One region of the Marinobacter sp. G5_S1_61_S3 genome, then DNA from elsewhere that is predicted to be linked to it. Evidence: predicted binding sites of a transcription regulator. Region 1 holds the regulator's gene; the other holds the start of a gene.

Region 1 (3,413 bases):
CCGCCAGCCTGCCATGGAAGGCCAGGGCGAAACCGACGCCCGTGCGCTAACGATCACCTGGTCCGCCTCCGACAACCGGGTTACCTTTCAGCGCGAAGCTGTGATCGAACAGGGCGGCAACCTGTTCCGGGGCGACGTCATTCATTATGACAGCGCCGAACGCGTGGTGACCGCAGAAGGCTCTGCTGACCAGGGCGATGGCAGCGGTCGCGTCGAAATGGTCATCCAGCCGCGCGGCAACGCCGGTAGCAATCCAGATAACAACCCTAACGGACAGGATATCGATGGCAGTTCTCAGGGCCAGTAACCTCGCAAAAAGCTACAAACAGAAGAAGGTCGTCATCGACGTTTCCCTGGAAATTCGCAGTGGCGAGATCGTCGGCTTACTCGGCCCCAATGGCGCGGGCAAAACGACGTGTTTCTACATGATTGTTGGCCTGGTTCCCGCCGACAACGGTCGAATCACCATCGACAATCAGGACATAACGCCGCTGCCCATGCATGGTCGTGCCCGCAAGGGAATCGGGTACCTGCCCCAGGAAGCATCCGTGTTCCGCAAGCTTACCGTACGCGACAACATACTGGCGATCCTGGAAACCCGCCGCGAACTCAAACGCGCTGACCGGGAGGCCAAGTTAGAGGAACTGCTTGAAGAGTTTCACATTACCCACATCCGCGATAGCGTCGGCATGGCCCTGTCAGGCGGCGAGCGACGACGGGTGGAAATTGCCCGGGCGCTGGCGATGGAGCCGGCGTTCATCCTGCTGGACGAACCCTTCGCCGGAGTCGACCCGATCTCCGTGAGCGACATCAAGCAAATCATCCGACACTTGCGGGACAAGGGCATCGGCGTACTGATCACCGACCACAACGTGCGGGAAACCCTCGACATCTGCGAGAATGCCTACATTGTCAGCGGCGGCCACATCATTGCCTCTGGTAATTCGGACGATATACTGGCCAACCAGCAGGTCAAGGAAGTGTATCTGGGCAACGAGTTTCGCCTGTAGTACACTCGGCAAAGAACTTGCTTGGTGCGGCAAGTAGCCAGCATACAAAGAGTTTTTGTGCAACCCCGGCTCCAGAAAGCGCCCTGATGACGTAAAGAGAGAGCCTGAGTGACGGAAGAGAGAGACCGAGTGACGGATCCTGAACCATGGTTATGAAAGCCTCACTACAGTTAAAGCTGGGCCAAAGCCTGACCATGACGCCCCAGCTGCAACAGGCTATCAGGCTTCTGCAGCTCTCCACCCTGGACCTCCAGCAGGAAATCCAGCAGGCATTGGAATCCAACCCAATGCTGGAAACCTCCGAAGACGACGACAACCAGAATCCGGAATCAACGGACAGTGACAACGAGTCGTCTGAAACGGCGTCAACCGAGGAATCCAACACCGCTTCAGACACCGCTACTGAGTGGGACGAATCCGAAAACGGACCTGACTGGTCATCAGAAACGGACAGTCCCGACACCATTCCCGACGATCTTCCCGTCGACACCGCCTGGGATGACATTTACCAGTCAGCCCCCGCGTCAGCAGCCCGTAACGACGACGAAAACGACCACGACTTCGAAACCCGTAACTCCCCCACCGAAACGCTCCAGGACCACCTGGAATGGCAACTGAACCTGACGCCCATGAGCGAGCGGGATCAGGCCATCGCCCATGCCCTGATGGATGCGGTTGATAACCATGGCTACCTGACCTCTCCGCTTGAAGAAATTCATTCAGGCATGGTGGACGAATCCGACGAAGACCCGCTGGAACTGGACGAAGTGGAAGCCGTTCTTCATCGCCTGCAGCACTTCGATCCACCCGGCGTGTTCGCCCGTAATCTGCAGGAATGCCTGCTGATCCAGCTGAATCAGCTGCCCCCGGAAACACCCTGGCTGGCTCAGGCGCGACTGGTGATTACCCACTACATAAACCTGCTGGGTAACCGTGATTACGCCCAGCTGTTACGCCGCAGCCGCCTGAAAGAAGAGCAGCTACGGGACGTTCTGGCACTTATTACCGGGTTAAACCCCCGTCCCGGCGACACCCTGGATCAGGCCGAGCCAGACTACGTCATCCCGGATGTGATCGTGCGCAAGCACAATGAACGCTGGCGCGTGGAACTGAATCCTGAAATTGCACCGCGCATTCGTGTGAATGCAAGCTATGCTTCTCTTATAAAGCGTGCGGACAGCAGTGCTGACAACACCTACCTGCGGGACCAGTTGCAGGAGGCAAAGTGGTTCATCAAGAGCCTGCAGAGCCGCAACGAAACCCTGCTTAAGGTGGCCACGCGCATTGTCGAGCACCAGCAGGGATTCCTGGATCATGGCGAGGAAGCCATGAAACCATTGATTCTCTCGGATATTGCCCAGGCGGTGGAAATGCACGAGTCGACCATTTCAAGGGTCACCACCCAGAAATACATGCACACGCCGCGGGGCATATTTGAACTTAAGTATTTTTTCTCGAGCCATGTCAGTACCGACGAGGGTGGAGAGTGCTCATCCACGGCAATCCGCGCGATGATCAAGAAGCTGATTGCAACGGAAACTCCGAAAAAGCCATTGAGCGATAGCAAAATTGCAGCCATGCTAGGAGACCAGGGTATCAAGGTGGCTAGACGAACCGTGGCCAAGTATCGCGAGGCAATGCACATTCCTCCGTCCAACGAGCGAAAGCGATTGGTGTAGGAAGCGTCTGTTCCCGGCCTCACGGGGAGAGCCCTTTCCTGAAAGTATACCGCCTGCAGCATAACGCTGTGGCACACAGCCGGTATCCTAACGGGTGCCGGCAAGCTGAAAACAGGAGAAGCCTATGCAACTCAATATTTCAGGCCATCACGTAGAACTGACTCCCGCACTGAAAGATTACGTATCAGGCAAATTTGAAAAGCTTGAGCGGCACTTCGACCATATCAGCAATTGCCAGGTTACCCTTGAGGTGGAAAAAGTGCGCCAGATGGCGGAAGCTACGCTTCACGTGATAGGTGGTGAGATTCACGCAAAGGCCGAAAACAGCGATATGTACGCTGCCATTGATGCACTGGTAGACAAGCTGGACAGGCAGATCCTGAAGCACAAGGAAAAGAACGTAGACCGGATGCACGGGAACGGCGCCCGCTAGGACGACGCCCCCGGCATGACAGTTAATCGAGCTGCGGCACTGGCTAACCATGCAACACGTGCCGCAGCCTTTTTTTACGGAAATGCAGTCGATTCATGACCGACACATCCCTGACTATCGAGAACATTCTCGCGCCGGAGCTAACCCTTTGCCGGGTGCCTGCCTCCAGCAAAAAGCGGGTTATGGAAACCATTGCCGAGCAGATCCAGCAACACGACGCTTTGCTCAGCGACACCCAGATATTCACTAATCTGGTCGCACGGGAGCGACTGGGGAGCACGGGTATCGGAC
Region 2 (3,413 bases), on a different contig from region 1:
ATAGCCGTGCGGCATTGGCCAGCTACCAGCAAACGGTGCTGGAGGCCCTGGAAGAGGCAGAAACGCGGCTGGTGCGTTATCAGCGAGCGCAACAGCGGGAAGAGCGGCTGGAACAGGCGATGAATAATGCCGAGCACGCCGTGGAACTGGCCCGGGCTCGCTATGAAGAAGGGTTTATCGGCTATTTCGAGGTGCTGACGGCGGAACAGGAGTTCACCGCCACCCGGGATGCGGCCGTGCGTAGCCGCACAGCGGTTACCCTGGCGATGGTGGATGTCTACCGCTCGCTGGTAGGTGCTCCGGGGTAAGTGTAAGTATCCCGGCGATCCTGATTACTTCATCTCGAAGCCCTTGCCACGCAGGAAATCCCGCATGTGGGGGCGCAACTTGGATGTAAACAGTGGTTTCAGCTGTTGCGACCAGTTGGTGTCCTTGGTGCCCCCGGTGCGGGCCTGGTAATAGGTGTTCATAGTGGTGTCGAATTCCGCCACCAGGTCCGCATCGCGTTCGCCCTGGTAATAATCCTCTTTAAGGATGGACGCGAGTGGCAGTCTCGGTTTCACCTCCGGAGCCTGGTCCGGATACCCCAGGCACATACCGAACACCGGATATACATGCTCCGGCAGACGTAGTAATTCGCTGACTTCCGCTGGGTTGTTACGAATGCCCCCGATATAACACAGGCCCAGCCCCGCCGATTCCGCTGCGGTGGCAACGTTCTGGGCCACCAGGGCAGTATCGATGCTGGCCACCAGCAACTGCTCGGTCATCCCGCGGACTACCTCGGCACCTGCGCGTTCCGCGGCATCCGTGGCCCGTTTCATGTCTGCGCAGAACACCAGAAAATCCGAACTTTCCGCCACATAGCGTTGGCCGCCACTCAACTCCGCAAGGGCCTCTCGGTTGTTCGGATCGACCACATGGATAATGGAGTAAGCCTGCACATGACTGGACGTAGCGGCGCTCTGGCCAGCCCGGATCAGTTCCTCGAAGAGCTCGCGGGGAATCCTGCGGTTCTGGAACTTGCGGATTGAACGGTGTGATTTAAGAAGCTCAATGGTGGGATTCATAGCGCCCTTCAGCATGACCACGGAAAGCGCTTATCCTGCCATTGGCGGGCGATGATGGCAAAAAGGGCCCCACAATCATCATTACGGGGCCCTTTTAGAGGTCGAGCGTTTTTTTAGCCAGCGACTAGCGGCGACGGCGAAAGCCCAGGCCGAGCAGACCTAGCCCCATCAGCGCCAGCGTGCCCGGTTCAGGGACCTGTGCGGTTACTCTTACGTCGTCGAGGAAGTTGCCGACGGTGCCATCCGGGCTCACGGAAGTGAACTTGATGGTGGTTTCCAGGGCGCTGGCAATGAAACTTCCTGAGAAGATGCTCCAGCCACTCGTTACATGATCATTCAGCAGCGAATCGGCACTGTTTCCATCGGAAATCAGGGACAACATGAAGCTTTCAGAATTGTTCTGGCGAGCGCGGTAAGCAAAGCTCAGGTCATAACGCTGGCCAATGGTGGTATCAATGGTCTGGTAGATGCCAAATGGGCCATCCATGTCCGGGTGGGCATTCAGCTCGGCAAACTGGCTGCCGTCATAAGCGTTCACGCTGTTGAAGCCACTCTCCCAGATTTCAATGTTGCTGCCGGTCCAGCCAGCGACCTGGTCAGATGTAAAAAACTGCCAGGTGCCCGTAGTCACGTTGGGGTTTTCGAAGCTGCCATTCTCGATCAGGTTAGCGGTTACCGGAGCGGCGAATGCGAGGCCTGCGGCAAGGATGCCCAGTGTGGCGATACGGTTGATAATGCTCATGTGGCCTTTCCTTAATGGTCATCAGTGTTGATCTGCACTGATAAACGCAACATGTGGGCCACTGTCAAAAATTCTCCTTGAATTCAGATGCCACGATGATTTTTGAGCGCAACCTTGAAGGCAGTGTGTAAAGAATTCTGACAGGCCGGCAGCTGTTGCTGGCGATCAGAAGTGCTTCACAATAGCGCCCCCGAGGTCTCTGATAGCGCCATTACGTTCATCAAAAGACGCACCGGTTTGCGTTATATAGATCGCGATCACCAGAGGCGGGCGATGGGGTGGCCATAGCACGGCAGTGATTGAACGGGAGCCGTGGCCGCCGGCTCCAGAGCGGTCTCCGATTGTCCAGTCCGGTGGTATCGCTGCCCGGAGCAAGTTGTCACTGACACGGTTGCCTTTGAGCCAGGTAACCAGAGTATCCCGGGAACCTTTGGATAGCGCCTCACCAAGTACCAATTTGCGGAGGTTCGCGACCATCGCCTTGGGACTTGTGGTATCTCGCAGGTCGCCCGGCGTGGCCTCATTGAGTGAGGTTTCCGTCCGGTCCAGCCGCGTAACGGTATCGCCCAGATCGCGTGCATACGCGGTAACGCCGTCGGGGCCATCAATGGCCCCCAGTACCAGATTGGCGGCGGTGTTGTCGCTGGTGGCCATGGTCGCTTCACACAGCTCCCGCAAACTCATACCTGCCTCTTCCTCTGCACGTGTCTCAGTGACCGGTGAATAGGTCACCAGATCGTCCTTGCTGAAGATCACTCGCCGATCCAGATCAACAGTGCCGTTATCCACCTTTGCCAGCAACGCCGCACAGGCCAGGGTTTTGAAGGTGCTTGTGATGGGGAAACGGTCATCGCCGTGATAGTCCCAGGATTCTCCAGTCCCGGAATCATAGAGGGCGATGCCCACGCGTGCGTCCAGGCGCTGTTCCACGGTTTTCACCGCCTCAAGCAACGGGTTGGCGTGGACCAGAGAAAGCGTGGAGGTCATCAACCAAAGGGCGAGCATTAACAGGGCGGAACGCATCTAATCTCCCACTGAGTAAGACAGAATTCGCGACAGATGGCTGTAGGGCAGGCCAGTTTCCTTATGCCAGTCGTTGAAGGCCTGCTGTGCCTGCATCAAGGCCTTTTTGCTGCCGGGGCTGGCATCCAGCCGTTCCTCCCGATGCAACCCGGCGGCCACATCCGACGACAGGATAAAGCCATCCCAACCTACACGGCGCAGAAAATATTGGGCGGTGTTGCCGCCAAGGCGGGCGCCGTGGCGTTTGAACCACATCAACAAGCCGATCTGATCGTGCGAAGGCCATTGGCTCAGGAAGGCTCCAAAGCCACCGTGCTCACGGGCGCCATCCACAATCATCCGGGCGTTGTCCGGCACCGTTCGGATTTTCTGCATGTTGCGCACAATGCGTTCATCCTGTGCCAGATCCTCCAGCACTTCTGGCGGAACCTGCTGCCAGTACAGCGGCACGAACCCCTTGAAGGCATCTTCAAATCCCGGCCATTTGTTCTCGATCACTCGCCACACGAAACCGGCCTTGAAGACGCAGCGTGTAACCTCGGACAGGTAGCGGTCGTCAGCCATGGCTTCAAGCTCAC

The links. The regulator sigma-54, encoded in region 1, starts transcription at its own class of promoters, with help from an activator protein. The targets are predictions, from matches to a motif close to ANTGGCATNNANNTTGCTNT.
Region 2: the regulator sigma-54 is predicted to act here: its motif matches at 1,856-1,875, upstream of ACTRWH_RS02550 (PEP-CTERM sorting domain-containing protein).

What each region holds. Positions count from the first base shown of each region.
Region 1 covers NZ_JBQKUK010000015.1:113,156-116,568, forward strand. The annotation lists gene lptA (lipopolysaccharide transport periplasmic protein LptA) at 1-307, shown strand, start outside; gene lptB (LPS export ABC transporter ATP-binding protein) at 285-1,010, shown strand; gene ACTRWH_RS15660 (RNA polymerase factor sigma-54) at 1,163-2,689, shown strand; gene hpf (ribosome hibernation promoting factor) at 2,814-3,122, shown strand; gene ptsN (PTS IIA-like nitrogen regulatory protein PtsN) at 3,218-3,413, shown strand, end outside.
Region 2 covers NZ_JBQKUK010000002.1:224,992-228,404, reverse strand. The annotation lists gene ACTRWH_RS02560 (efflux transporter outer membrane subunit) at 1-308, shown strand, start outside; gene nfsA (oxygen-insensitive NADPH nitroreductase) at 333-1,085, opposite strand; gene ACTRWH_RS02550 (PEP-CTERM sorting domain-containing protein) at 1,195-1,812, opposite strand; gene bla (class A beta-lactamase) at 1,978-2,835, opposite strand; gene ACTRWH_RS02540 (DNA-3-methyladenine glycosylase I) at 2,836-3,413, opposite strand, start outside.